4 regions of the Streptomyces sp. NPDC022552 genome follow, and region 2 is predicted to be linked to each of the others. Evidence: riboswitches for the same ligand, from Rfam matches in the RefSeq annotation. Region 2 holds a riboswitch; each other region holds the start of a gene.
The links. A riboswitch is a leader RNA that binds a small molecule or an ion and turns the genes downstream of it on or off. The one in region 2 is predicted to bind cyclic di-AMP.
Positions count from the first base shown of each region.

Region 1: linked by a shared signal. The riboswitch ahead of ACZ3OF_RS15620 (M23 family metallopeptidase) and the one ahead of ACZ3OF_RS19950 (transglycosylase family protein) in region 2 are both predicted to bind cyclic di-AMP.
Region 3: linked by a shared signal. The riboswitch ahead of ACZ3OF_RS15005 (C40 family peptidase) and the one ahead of ACZ3OF_RS19950 (transglycosylase family protein) in region 2 are both predicted to bind cyclic di-AMP.
Region 4: linked by a shared signal. The riboswitch ahead of ACZ3OF_RS25015 (transglycosylase SLT domain-containing protein) and the one ahead of ACZ3OF_RS19950 (transglycosylase family protein) in region 2 are both predicted to bind cyclic di-AMP.

Region 1 covers NZ_JBVHGJ010000005.1:18,869-24,302, forward strand. Annotated here, with positions in the region: gene ACZ3OF_RS15610 (PrsW family intramembrane metalloprotease) at 1-1,308, shown strand, start outside; gene ACZ3OF_RS15615 (aldo/keto reductase) at 1,305-2,276, opposite strand; gene ACZ3OF_RS15620 (M23 family metallopeptidase) at 2,401-3,486, opposite strand; cyclic di-AMP (ydaO/yuaA leader) riboswitch at 3,498-3,645, opposite strand; gene ACZ3OF_RS15625 (PP2C family protein-serine/threonine phosphatase) at 3,858-4,937, opposite strand; gene ACZ3OF_RS15630 (MerR family transcriptional regulator) at 5,198-5,434, opposite strand, start outside.
Region 2 covers NZ_JBVHGJ010000007.1:58,704-64,137, forward strand. Annotated here, with positions in the region: gene ACZ3OF_RS19935 (DUF501 domain-containing protein) at 1-177, opposite strand, end outside; gene ACZ3OF_RS19940 (FtsB family cell division protein) at 274-747, opposite strand; gene eno (phosphopyruvate hydratase) at 854-2,140, opposite strand; gene ACZ3OF_RS19950 (transglycosylase family protein) at 2,514-3,203, opposite strand; cyclic di-AMP (ydaO/yuaA leader) riboswitch at 3,207-3,382, opposite strand; gene ACZ3OF_RS19955 (transglycosylase family protein) at 3,642-4,556, opposite strand; gene ACZ3OF_RS19960 (cytochrome P450 family protein) at 4,751-5,434, opposite strand, start outside.
Region 3 covers NZ_JBVHGJ010000004.1:436,814-442,247, reverse strand. Annotated here, with positions in the region: gene ACZ3OF_RS15025 (adenosylmethionine--8-amino-7-oxononanoate transaminase) at 1-167, opposite strand, end outside; gene bioB (biotin synthase BioB) at 160-1,449, opposite strand; gene ACZ3OF_RS15015 (8-amino-7-oxononanoate synthase) at 1,594-2,760, shown strand; gene ACZ3OF_RS15010 (ATP-binding protein) at 2,919-3,377, shown strand; gene ACZ3OF_RS15005 (C40 family peptidase) at 3,595-4,071, opposite strand; cyclic di-AMP (ydaO/yuaA leader) riboswitch at 4,075-4,248, opposite strand; gene ACZ3OF_RS15000 (hypothetical protein) at 4,589-4,894, opposite strand; gene ACZ3OF_RS14995 (ClpP family protease) at 4,902-5,434, opposite strand, start outside.
Region 4 covers NZ_JBVHGJ010000010.1:159,315-164,748, reverse strand. Annotated here, with positions in the region: gene ACZ3OF_RS25025 (CapA family protein) at 188-1,300, shown strand; gene ACZ3OF_RS25020 (phosphoribosyltransferase family protein) at 1,358-2,650, shown strand; gene ACZ3OF_RS25015 (transglycosylase SLT domain-containing protein) at 2,673-3,560, opposite strand; cyclic di-AMP (ydaO/yuaA leader) riboswitch at 3,563-3,714, opposite strand; gene ACZ3OF_RS25010 (phosphocholine-specific phospholipase C) at 4,037-5,434, opposite strand, start outside.

The sequences.
Region 1 (5,434 bases), on a different contig from region 2:
CGCGTCCCCGTCCCCACTCGGGACACCGAAGAGCCGGACTTTGCGGCCGTCCCGGACCGCGCCCAGTGGCGCTACAGGCCTCGTCGCGCCTTCTGGCGCAGCAGGGTGGTCCGGGCCGTCGCCGTGATCACCGTGCTCGCGATCTGCGCGCTGGTGATCCTGGCGATCGTGCGGGAGCAGACCGGGACGGAGGGCTTCCTCGTCGGGCTCGCGCTGGCCGTCCTGCCCGTGCCGCTGCTGCTGGCCGCGTTCCGCTGGCTGGACCGGGTCGAACCGGGCCCCTGGCGCAATCTGATCTTCGCCTTCGTCTGGGGCGCCTTCGCCGCCACGCTCGTCGCGATCCTCGCCAACTCCTTCGCGGTCCGCTGGATCGCGACCGCCACCGCCGACCCCGCCTCCGCCGAGTCCCTCGGTGCCACGGTCGTCGCACCGGTCGTGGAGGAGAGCGCCAAGGCCGCGGCGATCCTGCTGATCTTCCTCTTCCGCAGACGGCACTTCACCGGCCTCGTCGACGGCGTCGTGGTCGCCGGCTTCACCGCCACCGGCTTCGCGTTCACCGAGAACATCCTCTATCTCGGCAACGCCTTCGGCGAGGACCAGGACGTCGGCTCCGGCGGCCTCGGCGCCATGACCGCGGGCACGTTCTTCGTACGGGTCGTGATGTCGCCGTTCGCGCATCCGCTCTTCACCGTCTTCACCGGCCTCGGCTTCGCCTTCGCCGCCCTCGCCTCCTCCCGCCGCACGTTCCTGCGACTGCGCCGGACGCTGCTGCCGCTGGCCGGGCTGCTCCTCGCCATGGGCATGCACGCCCTGTGGAACGGCTCGGCGACGATCCTCGGGCCGCTGGGCTTCATCCTGGTCTACGGCATGTTCATGGTGCCCACGCTCGCCCTGCTCACCTGGCTCGCGATATGGAGCAGACAGCGCGAACTGCGCACGATATCCGGGCAGCTCCCGGCGTACGCGGCGGCCGGCTGGCTCTCGCCCGCGGAGCCGCTCGCGCTCTCCTCGATGCGGGCCCGCTCCGTGGCCCGTGACTTCGCCCGCCGTACGTACGGCAAGCCGGCCGCCGCCGCGGTCGGGGAGTACGAGGCGTTCGCGACGACCCTCGCGTTCCTGCGCCATCGCGCGCAGCGCGGCGCGGCGGGACCGGAGTTCACCGCGCGCGAGCAGGAACTGCTCCACCACCTCTGGCAGCGCAAGGCGGTCGCGTCGCCCGCCCTGACGTACGCGGCGCGGGCGACGGGCCGGGTGTGGGCGCCGCCGCAGTACCTCGACTACGGCGGCTACAACCCGTACCGCAGCTAGGCGCCCCTCCCGGCAGGCTCCTGAGCGGCGGAGGCCTCCGTCAGGAGCGCCAGTTCGGCGTCGGTCAGTCGCAGGTCCGCGACCGCGACCAGGGCCGGGAGCTGCTCGACCGTACGGGCCGAGGCGATCGGCGCGGCGACGGTCGGCCGGGACGCGAGCCACGCCAGGGCGACGGTGGCGACCTCCGCGCCGTGCGCCTCGGCCACGGTGTCCAGCGCGGCCAGGATCCGCCGGCCCCGCTCGGTCTCGGCGTGCGCGGCGGCGCCCTCGGCGCGGACGCTGTCGACGGTCTTCCCCGGGCGGTACTTGCCCGTGAGGAAGCCGGACGCCAGCGCGAAGTACGGAACGGCCGCGAGCCCGGCCCGCTCGGTGGTGGCCATCAGCTCGCCCTCGTACGTGTCGCGCGAGAGCAGGTTGTAGTGCGGCTGCAGGGCGACGTAGCGGGCGAGCCCCTCGGCCTCGGCGAAGTCGAGGGAGGCCTGGAGCCGCTCGGGGGCGATGTTGGAGGCGGCGACGGCCCGCACCTTGCCGTCCCTCACCAGCTGGTCGAGCGCGGTGACGATCTCCTCGACCGGGACGGAGGTGTCGTCGAAGTGCGTGTAGTACAGGTCGATGTAGTCCGTGCCGAGCCTGCGCAGCGACTCCTCCGCCGCGGCCTTGATGGTGGTCGCGGAGAGGCCCTTGTACTGGGGGTGGGCGCCGCCCTTGGTGGCGAGGACGATGTCGGAGCGGTTGCCGCGGGTGGCCAGCCACTTGCCGATGAGCGTCTCGGACTCGCCGCCCTGGTTGCCCTCGGCCCAGTGGGAGTACATGTCGGCGGTGTCGACGAAGTTGCCGCCGGCGGCGGTGTAGGCGTCGAGGACGGCGAGGGACTGCGCCTGGTCGGCGGACCAGCCGAAGACGTTGCCGCCCAGCGCCAGGGGGAAGACGTGCAGGTCGGAGCTGCCCAGCGGGCGAAGAGAGGTCATGCGAGGCTCGAACACCCACCGCCGTACGGGTATTCCGACAGCCCTGGCGTCGGGGGGACGCCGCCAGGACTGCCGAAGCCGTGGGAACGAGCGCGTGGAGCCTTCGCGTGTCCGGCGCGTGGGGTCAGACCGAGATGCCCTTGCCCGCCAGCCAGGCCGCCGGGTCGACGCCCGCGCCGCCCGGGGTGTGGACCTCCAGGTGCAGGTGCGGCCCGGTCACGTTGCCGGTCGCGCCCACGCGGCCGATGGTGTCACCGGTGCCCACGGACTGGCCGACGCTCGCCGTCATCGAGGACAGGTGTGCGTACCAGACCTCCGTACCGTCCTCCAGCTCCAGGACGATCCGGTAGCCGTACGAGCCGGACCAGCCCGCCGACTTGATCGTGCCGCCGTGCACGGCCTTGACCGGGGTGCCGGTGGGCGCCGCGAAGTCGAGGCCGGTGTGCTGCCCGGAGGACCACATGGAGCCGGACTGGCCGTACGTGGAGGTGAGGGTGTACGAGGACGTGGGCAGCGAGTAGCTCGCGGCGAGCTTCGCGAGGCGCTCGGCCTCGGCCTTCGCCGCGGCGGCCTCCTCGGCCTTCCGCTTCTCCTCGGCCGCGGCCTTCTCCGCCGCGTCCGCCTTCGCCGCAGCCTCGGCCGCCGCCTTCTCGGCGGCCGCCTTCTCCGCCGCGGCCTTCTGGTCGGCGTCGGCGGAGGCCTGCTGCTGCTCGGCCTGCTGCATGATGCGGGCGCGCAGCGCCTCACCGGCGTCCGCCGTCGAGGCGGCCGGGGAGCCCTCGGCCTTCTGGGTGCTGTCGGCCGGGAGCGCCAGGGTGGCCGTGAGCGGCTGCGGGTTGTTCGTCCCGGAGTCCGTACCGTCCTCGCCGGAGATCAGCTCGCCGACACCGGGCAGCTCGGAGGCGTCCGGCAGGTTGAGGTCGGGGAGGGATATCGAGACGGGGGGCTTGTCCTTGGCGGTCGCCATGCCGCCCGCGCCGACGGCCGCGATGACACCGACACCGAGGACGGTGGAGGAGCGGGCGAATCCGGAGCGCTGCTTCACGACACGGTGACGGCCGCCCGAACGGGCCTGCTGGCGAAGGGAGTCCTCGGTGGGGTTCCACTCCCCCCACGTCGCGGCGTCGTCGTCCGTCCCGGCGGCGCCCGGGGCGCCGAACGCGTTGAACCCGTCAGAAAGACCCTCGGGAGCAGGGGTGTTGGACGCCACGGAGGCGTACTCCTTTCCTTCCTTCTCGCCTACCGGGTTAGCTGACGGGTTCGGAGCAGGAAGGTCTCCTACGGGCGGTGTCGCACGAGTGCGACGGTGCCCGATTCACCCCAAGTAGTGGTTCCCCGGTTCCCTTTCGAGATTCGGCGCGTGCGCACGGTGCCGTCTCTTACGACGGCTGGGACGACCGCGCTGCGTTATCGAACGTTAATAGACACGAGGGCCGGATTCCAAGCTGTTCCGCTTGATCATTAACGAGATTGAACTGGTACAGCCCGATTTGATCCCGCTTCAGTACGGACCTTTGCCGAGCCCCCTGAACTGATGGTGCGTCAATTGTTATCTCAGCGGTACCTCTCCACTACGGATGGTCACGGCACCACGGGCATCGTCCTGCGCCGCTCCGGCTGCCCGACCGCAGGCCGGCTCACCGCGAGCAGCGCCATGTCGTCCGTGGAGCCTCCGCCCGTGTACCGGCGGACGTCGTCGACCAGCGCGTCGAGCAGCTCCTCTGGCCCCGGGAAGATCCGCCCGGCGAGCCGCTCGGCCGGATCGTAGAAGGCCCCCGAGGCGTCGCGCGCCTCGGAGAGCCCGTCGGTGTAGAGGAGCAGCGTGGCGCCCGGGGGGTACGGAACCTCGTCGGCCCGGTCCGGCCAGGCGGCCAGCTCCCCCATGCCGAGCGGCAGGGCGGGCTCGGTCGGTTCGAGGTGGGCGAGGCCCCCGTCCGCGTACAGCAGCAGCGGCTCGGGGTGGCCGCGGTTCACCACCCGTACGTGCCCGTCCCCGCGCGGGATCTCGGCCAGGACGGCGGTGGTGAACCCCTCGATGGCGTCGAGGCTGGAGCGGCGCGTGCCCTCCCGGGCCAGGGCCCGCTCCAGCCGCTGCGCGACGCCCTCGAGCGTCGCCTCCTGTTCGGCCGCCTCCCGGAAGGCGCCGATCACGATGGCGACCGCCTCGACCGCGTCGAGCCCCTTGCCCCGGACGTCGCCGACCACGAGCCGTACCCCGTACGGCGTGTCCTGGACGGCGAACAGGTCACCGCCGATGAACGCGTCCGCCTGCGCGGCCTCGTAGCGGGCGGCGACGTGCAGCCCGCCGATCCGCTCGGCGGGCGTCGGCAGGACGGCCTTCTGCGCGGTCTCCGCGATCACGCGCGCCGAGGCGAGCCGCTCCCCGCTGCGCAGTACGACCCGGTTGACCAGCAGGGCGAGGGCGGAGACCGTGATGACGGTCAACGTCTCCGTGAGGGACGGGACTTCGCTGGAGGTGCCGTTGTAGAGGTGCAGCCCGACGCCGGCGAGGATCGCGGCGATGCCCGTGAGCAGCGTCGTCAGCATGGAGAAGAACGGGGCGGCGAGGAGCGGCGCGGCCGAGAACATCGGGGCGGCCGTGTACGCGGGCGGGGTGGAGAGGTCGAAGACGACCCCGCCGAGGATCACCAGCGGGGGCAGGGCGCGGAGGAACCGGCGGGTCCGCTCGGCACGCGCCCGAGGGCTCCCGTTCCCGTTCCCGCTGTTCCCGTCAGCGCTGCTCCCGTTCCCGTTTCCCTTCCCGTTCCCGCTCCCCTGCCCCACCTGTGCTCTCCTGCCCGGTCCGTACACGGCGACGGACCGTACCGCGCCCACCCCAGGGTGCCGGGCGCCGCGCCGCGCGGCGACCTTCGCTCGGCCAAGTGGGTTACCTCAGCAGGGCAGACCCCGGGGCCGGCCGCTCACAGGTTGCGCTCCGCGTAGACGGCCATCGCGTCCCGGACGAGAAGGACGGTGCCCTCGCCGTGCTGGTCGTAGTTCTGACCGAAGCGCGGGTCGTCGACGTACATCTGGCCGAGGCCGATCACGTACTCCTTCGTCGGCGTCGTGGTGGTCGACAGCCATGCGACGTGGCGACGCGCGATCGCCTGGACCTCGTCGCTGTCGGCGGCGAGGCCGTCCCGTGCCGCCTGCCCGAA
Region 2 (5,434 bases):
GAACGGGGTGCCGTCCGGGAGCCGCGGCGCGGTCTCGACGACGTCCGGGTTGCCGCAGGGGCAGCGGTGCGCGATGGCGCGCAGACCCCGGGGCGGGCGGCCGAGCTGCTGCTCGAAGGCGGCGACGTCCGCCTCGGTCGGCTCGGTGCGTGCGGTCTGCGGAGGGGGCGTTTCCATCGTTACGTCTTGTCTTCTCGTCGGAGTGTCGTCGGGGGCGGTCGGTGGGGAGGTCTGCTTCGGTACGGGTCGGCTCCGGTGTGCGGGTCGCGCGCGCTAGCGGCGCGCGTCCGCGCGGTCGACGCCGTCCCAGAGGTCGGAGTACCAGGGGTGCTCGGCGGCGCCCTGCTCGGTGCGCCGGGCGCGCTCGGCCTCGGGGTCGTTCAGGGTGAAGCCGGTCTCGCCGGGCATCACGTAGTGGAGGTGCTCCCGGGCCAGCCGGCGGACGTAGGCGGGGTCCTGGAGGCGGGCCTTCTCGTCCCGCAGCTCCTCGACGCGCGCGGCGGCGTCGGCGGCCTGGCGCTCCTGCTCGGCGATCTCGCCGCGCTGGGAGACGTACTGGCGCATGGGGTACGCGAGCGCGACGACCAGCGAGCAGACCACCAGGGCGAGGAAGGCGGCCCGGCCGGTGAGCCGGGAGCGGCGGGCCTGACGGCGGGTCTGGGAGCGGTAGACACGGGCGGCGGTCTGCTCGCCGAGCAACCTGATCCTGGTCGCGGTGGAGAACCGGTCCCGGTCCTTCGCGGCCATCTCCTGTCGCCTCCCCTGTGTCGTCCCGTAACAAGTGCGTCCCCGCACACGGTACGGGACCGGGTGCGGGGACGTACGTAACCGAGGGTTCCCCGGGATCAGCTGATCAGCCCTTGAAGCGCGGGAAGGCGCTGCGGCCGGCGTAGACGGCCGCGTCGTCGAGGATCTCCTCGATGCGCAGGAGCTGGTTGTACTTGGCGACGCGCTCGGAGCGGGCCGGGGCGCCGGTCTTGATCTGGCCGCAGTTGGTGGCGACGGCGAGGTCGGCGATGGTGACGTCCTCGGTCTCACCGGAGCGGTGCGACATCATGCACTTGAAGCCGTTGCGCTGGGCCAGCTCGACGGCGTCCAGGGTCTCGGTCAGCGAACCGATCTGGTTGACCTTGACGAGCAGGGCGTTGGCGGCGCCGTCCTCGATGCCGCGGGCCAGGCGCTCCGGGTTGGTGACGAACAGGTCGTCGCCGACGATCTGGACCTTGGAGCCCAGCTTGTCGGTGAGGACCTTCCAGCCGGCCCAGTCGTCCTCGAACAGCGGGTCCTCGATGGAGACCAGCGGGTACGCGGAGACGAGCTCCTCGTAGTACTCGGTCATCTCGGCGGCCGAGCGGGACTTGCCCTCGAACTCGTACGAGCCGTCCTTGTAGAACTCGGACGCGGCGACGTCGAGCGCGAGCGCGATGTCCTTGCCCGGGACGTAACCGGCCTGCTTGATGGCCTCCAGGATGAGGTCGAGCGCCTCACGGTTGGAGTCCAGGTTCGGGGCGAAGCCGCCCTCGTCGCCGAGGCCGGTGGACAGGCCCTTGGTCTTCAGGACGGACTTGAGGGTGTGGTAGACCTCGGTGCCCCAGCGCAGGGCCTCGGAGAAGGACTCCGCGCCGATCGGCGCGATCATGAACTCCTGGATGTCCACGTTGGAGTCGGCGTGCGAGCCGCCGTTCAGGATGTTCATCATCGGAACGGGCAGCAGGTGCGCGTTCGGGCCGCCGAGGTAGCGGAAGAGCGGGAGGTCGGAGGCCTCGGACGCGGCGTGCGCGACGGCGAGGGAGACACCGAGGATGGCGTTGGCGCCGAGGGAGGCCTTGTTGTCCGTGGCGTCCAGGTCGAACATGGCCTGGTCGATGAGGCGCTGCTCGGTGGCGTCGTAGCCGACGAGCTCCGGGCCGATCTGCTCGATCACGGCGAGGACGGCCTTCTCGACGCCCTTGCCCTGGTAGCGGTTCTTGTCTCCGTCACGGAGCTCAATGGCCTCGAAGGCACCGGTGGAGGCACCGGACGGAACAGCAGCACGGCCGGTGCTGCCGTCGTCGAGGCCGACCTCGACCTCGACCGTGGGGTTGCCTCGGGAGTCCAGGATTTCCCGGGCTACGACGACGTCGATGGACGGCACGAGCATCTCCTTCTGGGATGTGACGCTAGATGTGACGCTTGCGGTGCAGGGTCGCTTTGGCCTTGCGACAAGAGCCTAACCGGCTCCAGGGCTCCCGTCGGCCGGGCGCCCGCCCCCTGGGACGAAAAAGGACCCAAGGGCATGCATCTGGGGCCAAAGACCCCCAGAACTACTCGGCGGTAACCCCGAGCGGTCCTCTTTCCGGGCCGCCGCCGGGCCGTCGCCGGGGCCCTCACCCCGGCCTGACAGGGCCCCTGGCTCCGGGAACGCGGAACCCCGGCCCGGAGCGTACGGGGGAAGAACGCTCCGGACCGGGGTGGTCACCGCGGGAGGGTCGTCGGACTCGCGTGAGCCGCCGGACTCACGCGAGCCGCGGGGCTCACTTCAGGTGAAGCTGCTGGCCCGGGTAGATCAGGTCGGCGTCCTCGACGACGTCCTTGTTGAGCTCGAAGAGCTTCGCCCAGCCGCCCTTGACGTCGTGGGCGGCGGCGATGGTGCTCAGAGTGTCACCGGCGACGACCTTGTACTCGCCGTCACCCTTCTTGACCTTCTTGCCGGTCGGGGTGGTGACGGTCTTCTTGGACTCGGCCTTCTTCGGGGCGGTCCGCGTCTCGCTGCGGGTCGTCGGCTGCTCGGCCTGACGCTCCTGCTGCTTCGGGGCGGCCGGCGCGGTCTCGGCGGCACCGCCGGTGTAGGCGGCGCTGGAGAGGCCGACACCACAGCTCGGCCAGGCACCCTTGCCCTGGCCGGCGAGGACCTTCTCGGCGATGGTGATCTGCTGCGACTTCGAGGCCTGGTCGGCGGTCGCGGCGTACGCGGTGCCACCGTAGGCGGCCCAGGTGGAGGCGGAGAACTGCAGGCCGCCGTAGTAGCCGTTGCCGGTGTTGATGGACCAGTTGCCACCGGACTCGCACTGGGCGACGGTGTCCCACTCGGAGGCCGTGGCGGCCGAGGCGGACCCGGCGGTCATCAGCGGGGCGGCGACGGCGACACCGGCGACACCGGCGAGGGCGACGGCGCGGGTGGCCTTGGAGGGACGACGGTGTTTGCCCTTGGTGGAAAACAGCATGGAACTTCTCCTCACCGACGCCTGCGAGGTGAGCTGTCGGGTTCGGGCCATGTGAGTTGCCCGGCCGCGCGACCTTGCGCGCGGCTTCACCCCAAGCCGGTCCGTCGGCCGTCTGTCTCAACGGCCGGGGGCGGCACTTACCTTGGGTCCCCCGCTCCTGCCTACGGCGCTTGACGCGACGACTGTTCCCATCGGCCGACGGCAGGATTCGGCGATTCGGTCGACGGGGCCCGCGGTGGCGAGCGGTCCTGACCGTAGACACAGACCCGGGGGAAGTTCAAAGAGGCCCAGGTCGGACAAATCATCCCTACTTGCCTCGGGACGAAGGGTATTTACGCAGGTGAGAGGTGACGGAAGCAGAGTTTGCGGACGGGAAGCGCCAGTTGAGACAAAGAGACCCATGTCTCACTGGCGCAGAACCGGACATACGGCCCCGAACTATCCCTGGTTCGCGGTCGACCCGAGGCTGAGGTCGAGGCTCTGGCCAGGGAGGATGAGGTCCGGATCGGCACCCACCGTCGAGCGGTTGGCGTCATAGAGGGCGCCCCAGCCGCCCGGGAGTTCGTTCTGCTGGGCGATCACCGAGAGGTTGTCGCCCGGCTTGACGGTGTATTCACCGATCGCGTCAGCGATGTCCTGAGCAGCCGTGTTGTCCGGGTTGCCCTTACTGCCCTGGTTGCCCTGATCTGCCGCATCCGCACCGGCGTCCGCGCCAGGTGCCGGGATGTCAGTCGGCGCGTCGGTCGGGGAATCGGTCGGCGAGGCATGCCGACCCTTTTCGCCACCCTTGCCCGGATTGACCGACTCCTCCGGGGCTGCGTCACCGCGGTGCTTCCCGGTGCCCGGGCTCGACGGAGCGGTCGGCGCGGTGGGCGTGCCGGACGTCTCGGGCGTCGCGGTCGACCTGTCGTTCCCCCGCGAGGTGGTCTCGGGGATGTCGGCCTCGGGGGACGCCGTCTCGGATCCGGCCGGAAGGCCCGCGGTCCGGTTCGACTCCGGGAGGGGACCCGTGGGCTCCGCCGGCTTCACGGCCGGGCCCGGGTCGACATCGGGCGTGGCGCCGTCGTTCGTCAGCCCGGCGATCGGGGCGCAGGTGGCCCACTGCGTGTCGCCCGCGGCGAACGCCTTCTCCGCCACCGCGATCTGCTGGGCGCGGCTGGCGAGGTCCGCACTGGTCGCGTACGCGAGGCCGCCGTGCCGCTCCCAGCTCTCCTGGGTGAACTGGAGTCCGCCGTAGAGCCCGTTGCCGAAGTGGGCGCTCCACAGGCCGCCCGACTCGCACTCGGCGACCCGGTCCCAGGTGGCGGCGTCGGCGGCGGACGCCGAGCCCGCGCCGAGGAGGGGAAGCGCCAAGGCCGATCCCGTCACGCCTGCGGCGACAACGATGGCGGGGGCCTGGCGGGGTCTGCGGTGTCGTCCGTTCCCGGAGCGCATGGGGAGGGCCTTTCGCGTGACTGCTGAGGTGACGGTGAACGTAGCGGCATTCGAACGTCAGTAACAAGTCGATGCAGCGGAGATCACGCGAAAGTCACAGTCTTGACGATCCGTCAGCCACCCAAAGGGGAGAACTCGACCGGAAGCGTGCGCAATCCCCGCATGATGAGCCCTCCGCGCCACCGCAGATCGGCCGGATCCGCGGCAAGTCGTAGGTCCGGCAGGCGAGTCAGCAGCGTCGCGAGCGCGATCTGCCCTTCGAGCCGGGCGAGCGGTGCGCCGATGCAGTAGTGGATGCCGTGCCCGTAGCCGAGGTGCTGGTTGTCGCGCCGGGACAGATCGAGCGTGTCCGGCTCGTCGAAGCGCGCCGGGTCCCGGTCGGCGGCGGCCAGCACCACGAGGACCGGGTCGCCCGCCGGGATCTCCTGCCCGCCGATCGTCAGCGGCTCCATGGCGTACCGCCAGGTCGCCAGCTCCACCGGGCCGTCGTATCGCAGCAGCTCCTCCACACCGGTCTCCAGGAGTCCGCGCTCCCCCGCCGCGAGCGAGGCCTGGAGCCGCTCGCGCTGACCGGGATTGCGCAGCAGGGCGTAGACCCCGTTGCCCACCAGGTTGACCGTCGTCTCGAAACCGGCGAAGAGCAGGATGAAGGCCATCGCGGCGGCCTCGTTCTCGGTGAGGTGCTCGCCGTGGTCGGAGGCCTTGATGAGCCCCGAGATCAGGTCGTCGCCGGGATCGAGCCGCTTGCGGTGGATCAGCTCCGCCAGATATCCGCGCATCTTCTTGACCGACCGTGC
Region 3 (5,434 bases), on a different contig from region 2:
GAGGACATGCCGTCGATCAACTCGCCCTGTCCGTGGACGGGTTCGGCGAGCTGGAGCCGCACCCCGGACGCGGACGCGACGACCATCGGATCCGTACGGCCCGGCATGGGGCCGTACGGATGCCAGACGTGCGCCCGGTCCAGGGCGAGCAGTTCGTCGTTACGCATTCGGCGCGAGCTCCGTCCCGGCGCCGCGACGGCGTACCGCCACCAGGTCCGTACGCGCCCCCGGCACGCCCTCGGCGGCGCTCTCGGACTCCGGGCCCGCCTCCGGGGCCGTCCCGGCGACCGGCGCGTGGCCGCCGCACGGCCCGCAGCCGCCACCCGCCTCGGCATGCGAACCGCAGCCGCCACCCGCCTCGGCGTGCGAGCCGCAGCCCCCGCCCGCCGACGCCGTGGAGCCGCAGCCGCCGGCCGCAGCGGCACCCGCCTCCGCGAGCGCGTCCGCGCGGTGCTTGGGCAGCGTCGTCGTGCCCGCGCCCTCCACCTCGAAGCCCGCGTCCGCGATCATGTCGAGGTCCGCCTTGCCGGCCTGGCCCTCGCTGGTCAGGTAGTCGCCGAGGAAGATCGAGTTCGCGATGTTCAGCGCGAGCGGCTGCATCGAGCGCAGGTGCACCTCGCGCCCGCCCGCGATCCGGACCTCCACGTCCGGGCAGACGAACCGCACCATCGCGAGGATCCGCAGACACCGCTGCGGGGTGAGGTTCCACTCCTTCGCGAGCGGTGTGCCCTCGAACGGGATCAGGAAGTTCACCGGCACCGAGTCCGAGTCCAGCTCGCGCAGCGCGTAGACGACGTCGACCAGGTCCTCGTCGCTCTCGCCCATGCCCGCGATCAGTCCGGAGCACGCCGACAGGCCGGCGGCGTGCGCCTTCTGCACGGTGTCCACCCGGTCCTGGTACGTGTGGGTGGTGGTGATCTCGCCGTACGTCCCCTCGGACGTGTTCAGGTTGTGGTTGTACGCGTCGGCGCCCGCCGCGCGCAGCCGCTCCGCCTGGCCGTCGGAGAGCAGGCCGAGGCACGCGCAGACCTCGACGCCCTCGTTCTGCTCCTTGATCGCCTCGATGGTCTTGCCGACGCGGTCCACGTCCCGGTCCGTCGGCCCGCGGCCGCTCGCCACCAGGCAGACCCGCTTCGCCCCGCCCGCGACACCGGCGGCGGCCGCCTGCGACGCCTCGTCCGGCTTCAGCCAGCTGTACTTGAGGATCCCGGCCGTCGAGCCGAGCCGCTGGGAACAGTACGAGCAGTCCTCGGGACACAGCCCCGACTTCAGATTGACCAGATAGTTCAGCTTCACGCGCCGCCCGAACCACTGACGGCGCACCTTGCCCGCCGCGGCCACCACATCGAGCAGTTCGTCGTCGGAGGTCGCCAGTACGGCGAGCGCTTCTTCACGGCTCGGCAGCTCGCGCCGCAGCCCCTTGTCCACCAGCGTGTTCAGCAGGTCCATAAGGGCTGATCCTCGCCTACGGCACACCTCGCGGCCAAGGAGGATCTGAACAAACGAGCCGGTTTGAGGTGTGTGCATGGCCACACCCTGTCCCCGGGCACGGAGGGTTAGGGTCTGTGCGCTGCCTACAAAAGGATCTGCCCCATGCACCGGGACGAGGACACCCGCCGGACGCCGTTCGACTGGACCGACGCGGAGGCGCGCCGCCGCGCGGAGGCGGGGCTCGTCCGTACGCTCCGGCCACGGGAGGCCGAGTCGGAGCTGCTCGACCTGGCGAGCAACGACTACCTCGGACTGACCCGCCTCCCGGAGGTCACGGAGGCGGCGGCCGAGGCGGCCCGCCGCTGGGGCGCCGGGTCCACCGGTTCGCGGCTCGTCACCGGCACCACCCGGCTGCACACCGGCCTGGAGCGCGAACTCGCCGCCTTCTGCGGCTTCGAGGCGGCCCTCGTCTTCTCCTCCGGCTACACCGCCAACCTCGCCGCCCTCACCGCGCTGAGCGGCCGTGACGCGCTGATCGTCTCCGACGCGGGCAACCACGCCTCGATCGTCGACGGCTGCCGGCTCTCTCGCGCCGAGACGGCCGTGGTCCCGCACGCCGACCCGGAGGCGGTACGCAAGACCCTCCAGGCCCACCCGGGCCGCCGGGCCCTCGTGGTCTCCGACTCCGTCTTCTCCGTGGACGGCGACCAGGCCCCGCTGGCCGGGCTGGCCGACGCCTGCCGTGCCCACGGCGCCGGGCTCGTCGTGGACGACGCCCACGGTCTGGGCGTGCTCGGGGACGGCGGGCGGGGCGGGCTGCACGCCGCCGGGCTCGCGGGCGACCCGGACGTCGTCGCCACCGTCACGCTCTCCAAGTCGCTCGGCAGCCAGGGCGGAGCCGTCCTCGGCCCCGCCCGGGTGATCGAGCACCTGGTCAACGCGGCCCGTACGTTCATCTTCGACACCGGTCTCGCCCCGGCCGCCGCGGGCGCCGCCCTGGCGAGCCTGCGGCTGATCGAGGGCGACCCCGGCCTCGCCGAACGCGCGCGGACAGTCGCCACCACGCTGCACCGGCTGCTCACCGCGGCCGGACTGACCGCCGTACGTCCGGAGGCGGCCGTCGTCTCCGTCCGCGCGCCCTCGCCCGAGGCCGCGCTGCGGTGGGCGGCGGACTGCCGTGACCAGGGGCTCGTCGTCGGCTGCTTCCGCCCGCCGTCCGTCCCGGACGGCGTCTCCCGGCTGCGGCTCACCGCCCGCGCGGATCTGACGGACGCGCAGATCGAGCAGGCCGTCGCCACGATCGTGAGGACAGCACCTCCGGCCCACTGAGCGCAGCCCAAATACGGTCTCTCGTAGCAGAGTTCACCGCTTCGAGCGACAAATATGCACATATCTTGGTGGATCGCCATACGGGGCGCCACGATCGGTGGCACTCTGACGCGTAGCGCAATCCGGGCCGGGCCCGGTGGGAAAGGGACAGCGTCGCCATGGCAGACCACCAGGAAGCAACCGTCACTCTGCCGAGCGATCCCGCCTCGGTCTCCGCCGCCCGAAGATACGTCGCCGACGTCCTGACCGGCTGGGGGCTCGCGGAGGCCGGCGACACCGCCGACACCGTCCGGCTCATCGTCTCCGAACTGGCCACCAACGCCGTCCAGCACACCTTCGGGCAGTCGCCCACCTTCACCGTCGACGTCCGGCTGGAGCGCGAGGAGCAGCTCCACATCGGCGTCACCGACAGCCACCCCCGCTGGCCCAAGCGGCTCCCGGCGGCGGTGCAGCAGGACAACGGCCGGGGGATGGTCATCATCCGTTTCCTGACGGCCGAGGCCGGGGGTCGGCTCTCCGTCACGCCGACCAGCGAGGGCGGCAAGACGGTCTGGATCAACCTTCCCTGGACCGCCGCGCCGCACCAGGCGCTCGCCGCTCAGCCCGCCGGCTCCTAGCCGGCACGAACCCGCCGCGCGGCCGGGCGGGGTGGGTAGCCCGGACGAGTGATGACGCTCGGCCGAGGCGGTGGGGGAGCGGGCGGCAGGCGCGCCCCCCTCGGGGTGAAGCGCTCGTGTCCCCAGGGTGCCGAGGGCGAGGGGTGCGGCGGCGCCACCGCACCCACCCGCCGCGTCAGCTCACATCACAACACGGCGCGTCGGCTTCGGCGCGGCGTCAGCGGACCCGGCCGTAATACACCTTGGACGACCAGATCTTGTCGAGCTTCACCCAGGAGCCGGTCTTGGGCGAGTGCCAGATCTTGCCGCTACCCGCATAGATCCCCACGTGGTAGACCCTTCCACCCGAGTGGAAGAAGACCAGGTCCCCCTTCTGCCGGCTGGAGGCCGAGATGTGCCGGGTCTTGTTGTACTGCTGCTGCGCGGTACGAGGCAGCGACTTGCCCGCCTTCTTGTACGAGTAGAGCGTGAGCCCCGAGCAGTCGAACCTGGTCGGTCCGGACGCTCCGTACTTGTAGGGCGATCCCTTCTTGGAGGCGGCGATGTTCAGCGCCTTGCCGGCGTGCGACGTCGCGGCCTGGGCCTCCGGTGCGGCGCCTGGCGCCAGCATCGTGCCGCCGAGGGCGGCGAGGGTGAGAGCCGAGACGGCTCCGGCCCGGGACAGCATGGACGGGACATGAATCTGCGCACTCATGCGCAACCCTTCGTCAGCCGCCTGTGAAGGATGACCTGTCGGGTTCGGGCTGGCGAAGTTGCCCGGCCGCGGCTGCGGCTTCACCCCGAGGAACGGCCCTCACTGGGCGGCCGTCCCGTACTGCTCGGGTCCTCCACTCCTGCCGATCCACTCCTGTCGACCAGACATCCGGGACAGCGGCAGGACTCGGCGTCCGCCCGGACCGCCCCGCCGCGGTGGCGGGGGCTTGTCGTCGTGAGGGATCTTGACCCACAACCAGGGCGAAATCCGAGTCGAAACGGCGTTATGTGAGGCTCCTCACGACTGATCCATTCGAGTGGACAGGCAGGTTTCGTGATCTTCGGAGGTTTGGCCGACGAGTCCCGGACCAGGGGTGGAGTGGCCCGATTCCGCCAGATGCGTACACCTGTTGTGCAACTCACCCCACACATATGTCGATTCGTCGACTACGCCGAACGGGGGAGCGATTCTGCGGCTCCGCTGCTCCGAGTGGACCTCGACACGACACGGGGATATGTCAACTCGCCGGTTTCTCCGGCACGGTGACCCGGCGCGCCCGGCGCTCCCCGTCCAACAGCCGCAGCGCGCGGGTCAATGTCTCCGCGTGGACCTCGCTCTCACCGCGGACATGCATCACCGTCAGCGCGTCGCGCAGGGCGTTCGCCTTCCCCACCAGGGCCTGTGCCGCGCGCAGCGCCCCATACGTATGCGATCCCTTGGATGGATTGATCCGTCCCAGCAGGTCGACGACTTCGAGATAGGCGTCGATGAACTCGCCCTCGGCACGCGTCAGGGCGGGCAGGGGTGGCAGCTCGGGAACCATGTCCGGCTCACCGGGCCCCGGCGCCGCCCGACGCCCCGCGGTTCTGGATCACGTGGTCCACCAGGCCGTACGCGGTGGCGGCCGGTGCGTCGAGGACGGTGACGCGGTCGATGTCGGCGTCGATCCGCTCGCGGCTCTGCCCGGTGTGGGTGACCAGGATGCCGGCCAGCATCGCGCGGAGCCGGATCAATTCCCTTGCCTGGATGTCGAGATCGCTCGGCTGTCCCTGCAACGGCTCGTCCGTCGTGGGCTGCTGGAGCACGACCCGGGCGCCGGGCAGCGCGAGCCGCTTCCCGGGCGCGCCCGCCGCGAGCAGCACGGCGGCGGTCGAGGCGGCCTGCCCGAGGCAGGTGGTCTCCACGTCGCAGGTGACGATCTGCATCGTGTCGTAGATCGCGGCCATGGCGCTGACCGAACCGCCGGGTGAGTTGATGTAGAGCGAGATGTCCCGGTCCGGGTCGGCGTACTCCAGGTGCAGGAGCTGGGCGATGACGTCGTTGGCCGAGGTCTCGTCGATCGGGGTGCCGAGGAAGACGATGC
Region 4 (5,434 bases), on a different contig from region 2:
TCTGACAATCCGGCTCGTGGGACTCGCCGTACGGGGCCCGCCCGTCCGGCACCGCCTGGGGACGAGGGGGCGCCCTCGTCCCCAGGCCGTGAGCCCGGGGCGGGGCACGTGGACGACCCGTGTGACCCCGCCCCCGAAGACGTGAGTCGCACCGGCCCGTGGGCCGCCCCGCGTCTACCCTGGCTGTATGGGCGGTGACCTGGTCGGACTGTTCCTCTGCGGCGACGTGATGCTCGGCCGCGGGGTGGACCAGGTCCTTCCGCACCCCGGCGACCCGGCCCTGCGCGAGCGGTACGTGCATGATGCACGGTCCTATGTGGCGCTCGCCGAGGCGGTCAACGGTCCCATCCCGCACCGGGTGGACTTCACCTACCCCTGGGGCGCCGCGCTCGACGTCCTGGACGCCGCCGCTCCCGACGTCCGTGTCACGAATCTGGAGACGGCCGTCACCACGAGCGACGAGTTCGTCCCCGGCAAGGCGGTCCACTACCGCATGCACCCGGACAACCTGCCGAGCCTGACCGCCGCCCGCCCGGACGTCTGCGTCCTGGCCAACAACCACGTCCTGGACCACGGCCACCGAGGGCTGGCGGACACCCTCGACGCCCTGGCCAAACACGGCGTGCCCACGGTGGGCGCCGGCGAGGACGCCGAGGAGGCGGCACGGCCCGTGGTCGTCCCCCTGCCCGGCGGCGGACGGTTCGTCGCGTACGCCCTGGGCATGGCGTCCAGCGGCATTCCGCGCGACTGGGCCGCCACCGCAGGGCGCGGCGGCGTCCACTTCGCCTCGGGACCCACCCACACCGCCGCCACGCGCCTCCTCACCCGGATCCGGGACACCAGGCGCCCCGGCGACATCGTCATGGTCTCGATCCACTGGGGACCGAACTGGGGGTACGCGCTCGCCCGTGGCGACGTCGACTACGCGCACGCGCTGATCGACGCCGGCGCGGACGTGGTGCACGGCCACTCCTCGCACCACCCCCGCCCCCTGGAGGTCCACCGGGGCAAGCTGGTCCTCCACGGCTGCGGCGACCTGATCAACGACTACGAGGGCATCACGGGCTACGAGCAGTACCGCGACGACCTGCGTCTGCTGTACCTCGTCTCGCTGAGGCCCGAAGACGGCCGACTCCAGGAGGTACGCATGATTCCCCTGCGGGCCCGGCGCCTGCGGCTGGAGCACGCCCCCCGCCGTGACGCGCGCTGGCTCCATGACGTCCTGGGCCGGAAGAGCCGGCCCTACGGCGCGCGGGTCGACCTCGACGAGGACGGAACCCTCGTCGCCCGCCCCGCCTGACGGGCGGCGGCCGCACCCGCCCGCGCACACGCTCCGGACCAGGGAGACGAGCGGGACATGTACTTCACCGATCGCACGGACGCAGGACGGCAACTCGCCGCACGCCTGGAGCACCTCAAGGGCCATGACGTCGTGGTCCTGGGGCTTCCCCGCGGCGGGGTGCCGGTCGCCGAACAGGTCGCGGACGCACTCGGAGCGCCCCTGGACGTCTGTCTCGTACGCAAGCTGGGGGTGCCTTTCCAGCCGGAGCTGGCCATGGGCGCCATCGGCGAGGGCGGCGTCCGGGTCCTGAACGACCATGTCCTGGCCGACACCCGGGTCTCCGGCGGTGACCTGGCCGCCGTCGAGGCCCGCGAGCGCACCGTGCTCGGGCAGCGGGCCCGGCGCTACCGGGGAGACCGCCCACCGGCCCGGCTCGACGGCCGGACGGCCGTGGTCGTCGACGACGGACTGGCGACGGGAGCCACGGCGGTCGCCGCCTGCCGGGTCGTCCGTGCCCAGGGGGCCGCGCGGATCGTCCTCGCGGTGCCGGTCGCGCCGAGCGACTGGCCGGAGCGGATCGGCAGGGAGGCGGACGAGACCATCAGCGTCCACGAACCGGCGGTCTTCTACGCGATCGGCCAGTTCTACGAGGACTTCTCGCAGACACCGGACGAGGAGGTCGTCGCCTGTCTGGAGCGCCACCACGCCGGGCGCGGCACGGACGACCAGGACCCGGAGGTGCGCATCCCGGCGGGGGAGGCGCGGGTCGCGGGCCATCTGGTGGTGCCCGACGGCGCCGCGGGGATCGTGCTGTTCGCCCACGGCAGCGGCAGCAGCCGGCACAGCCCCCGTAACCGGGCCGTCGCGGAGAGCCTGAACCGCGCCGGCCTCGGAACGCTCCTGTTCGACCTGCTCACCGAGGAGGAGGCCGACGACCGGGACAACGTGTTCGACACGGAGCTGCTGGCCGGCCGGCTGGCCAGGGCCACGCACTGGCTGGCGGGCCGGCCGGGCCTCGACGGGCTGCGGATCGGCTACTTCGGCGCCAGCACGGGCGCCGCGGCCGCCCTCTGGGCCGCCGCCGACCCGCTGTCCGACGTGTCCGCCGTCGTCTCGCGCGGCGGCCGCCCGGACCTCGCGGGGGCGCGCCTCGCGCAGGTGCGCGCCCCGACGCTGCTGATCGTGGGGGGTCGCGATCCGCTCGTACGGGAGCTGAACGAGGCGGCGCAGGCGCGGCTCACCTGCGAGAACCGGCTCGTCGTCGTCGACGGTGCCGGGCACCTCTTCGAGGAGCCGGGCACGCTGGAAGAGGTCGGCGAACTCGCCGCGGGCTGGTTCGCCGACCACTTCCGGAGCGCTCGTGGCTGAGCGCCCGTCACCGGAGCGACTGTCAGTACGGTCCGTTGACGTTGTCGATGGAGCCGTAGCGGTCCGCGGCGTAGTTGCAGGCCGCGGTGATGTTGGCGACCGGGTCGAAGAGGTCCATGGACGTACCGGGCACGTGGTAGGCCAGGAAGGTCGGTTCGATCACCTGCAGGAGGCCCTTGGACGGGGTGCCCTTGACGGCGTTGGAGTCCCAGAGGTTGATCGCCTGCGGGTTGCCCGAGGACTCGCGCATGATGTTGCGGTGGATGCCCTCGTACGAACCGGGGATGCCGTACTTCTGCAGGACGTCGAGGGACTCGCGGATCCAGCCGTCCAGGTCGTTGGTGTAGCTCTTGGCGGCGGCAGGAGCGGCCTTGGCCGGGGCGGCGGCGGGGGCCTTCGCCGGGGCGGCCTTGGCGGGGGTCTTGGTCGCGGCGGCGCCGGGAGCGGCGCTCCGCTGCTGCGAGCGGTCCGCGCGGTCCGTGCTCGTCGTACGGGCCGAGGACTTCTGCTTCTCGGCGGCCGCGGGCTTCCCGGTCAGCGAGAGTTCCAGACCCGGGTGAATAAGTGACGGATTGTCACCGACGGCCTTGCGATTCGCCTGGTACAGGGCCTTCCAGCCGCCTCGCACGCCCTGTTCGTGTGCGATCACGGAAAGGGAGTCACCGCCGACGACGGTATAGATCTTGGGGGCGGAATTCCCTGCGGCGGGAACCGATTCCGCGATCTTCGCCGGGCTGGTGAAGGCGGTCTTCTGGACGGGCGCGACGGTGTGCGCCGCGTTCGGCGCCGCGTGCGCGCCGGCCGTCGCGACGAGGGGGAGGGCCAGCGCGGCTCCACCCGTACTCGCGAGGGCGATACCGCGGCTGAGGGGACGTCGCTTGGGGCGCCGGTGCTTACCGTGAGCGGGCATGAAGGATTCCTCTCCGGCGCCTGCGGGGTGAGCTGTCGGGTTCGGGCTGGAGCTGCCCGGCCGCACGCGTGCGGCTTCACCCCAAGCCGCTCCGGAAATCCGGGCCGGCGAAAAAACTGGGTCCCCCGCTCCTGCCGACGGGTGAATGGTTGGTCTTTTCGGACGGTGGCAGGATTCGGCGATCCGTCCGGGTCGAGGTGACCGTAGGCGAGAAATGTCGGACGGAACAAGGCTGGGCATGGATGCGAAATGAACAGGAAATTCAGAAATGAGTTCCCCGCAGCCGCGGCAGCACCGAACTTCCTTGGGGCGCAAGGGGAAGGGGTCCGTCCGGAAGGGTTGCGTCCCGATCGCGTGATTCCTGTCACCCCGGTAGTCAAAACGGTCATACCGGTAAATTCAGCTGAGTAGAGAAAAGGGGCACAAGGGCATGAAAATGCCCTTGTGCCCCTTTTGGTGGGAAGTAGTGGGGTACGTCAGCCTGTGGTGCTCGGGGCGCCGGTCTCGATGTGACCGGTGTAACGGCGCGACCAGGTGCCGTCGATGTCGGCCGTGATCGTGAAGTCGTACCAGCCGTCGCTGTACGCCACGGCGTTGAAGAAGTCCTCGCGCGAGGAGTTCGCCGGGACCGGGTACGTCCACGGCCCGTCCGTGCGGTAGGCGTTCGAGCGGATCGTGAAGGTCACGGGGCCGGCCGAGGTGTTGGTCATCCTGAAGTAGACCGCCGTCTTCCCGGTGCCCGGCTCGGTCGCGAACCTCGCCGCCACCTCGATCGCCTTGCCCGCCTTCGACGCGTCACCGATGAAACGGCGCAGGAAGCGGTTGGGGCCCATCATCGAGATGTCGTACTTGCCCGACCCGGACCCGAGCCCGATGTTGAAGTAGTCCGTGGACGTCGTGCCCGGGTCGACCGTGTACTGCCAGGCCGCCGTGTCCCGGTGCTGGTGCGGGTGGATCGTGAAGTGCGCGGCCCGCTTCGCCTGCGCGCCCCGGTTCGTCATCGAGAACCAGGCGAGGATCTTGCCCGCCGCACCGAACTCGAACCGGTCGAGGTTGCCGTTGACCTGGTACGGCACGGCGCGCGCCGGACGGGTGCCGGACTCCTGCGCGGGCAGGGCGTTGTCCTGCGGCACCGGGTTCGGCAGCGGGCCGCAGGTGGACTGCCCGATGACCTTGGCGGTGGAGGGCAGGCCGGAGGGAACTCCGTACACCGGTCGCGCGAAGTCGAAGACGCCCGTCAGGTCGCCGGTGACCTTCCGCCGCCACGCGCTGATGTTCGGGCAGGTGGCGGGGGTTCCGATGGCGGCCGTCCAGGTCTCCATGAAGCGCAGGACGGAGGTGTGGTCGAAGACCTCGGAGCTCACCCAACCGCCGCGCGTCCAGGGCGACATGACGAGCATGGGGACACGGAAGCCCAGACCGATCGGCACGCCGTCGATGTACTCGCCGGGCGTTCCGGGCGGAGCGACCGGCGGCGGCACATGGTCGAAGAACCCGTCGTTCTCGTCGTAGTTGAGGAACAGCACGGTCGAGTCGAAGACCTCGGGGTTCGCGGCGAGCGCACGGTAGACGAGATCGACGAAGTGCGCGCCGTCGCCGGGCGGGGCGTAGGGGTGCTCGGAGAACGCCTCGCTCGCCACCACCCAGGAGACCTGCGGCAGGGTTCCGGCGACGGCGTCGGCGCGGATCGCGGCGGCTATGTCGTCCGGGGTGGAGCCGGTGACCTTCGGCACGGAGCCCATGCCGCGGTCGTGCAACGGGTCGCCCGGCCGGGCGTCGGTGAACTTCTTGAAGTACGCGAGGCCGTTGTCGCCGTAGTTGTCCTGGGCGTTCTGGTAGACCTTCCAGTTCACACCGGCCCGCTGGAGCGCCTC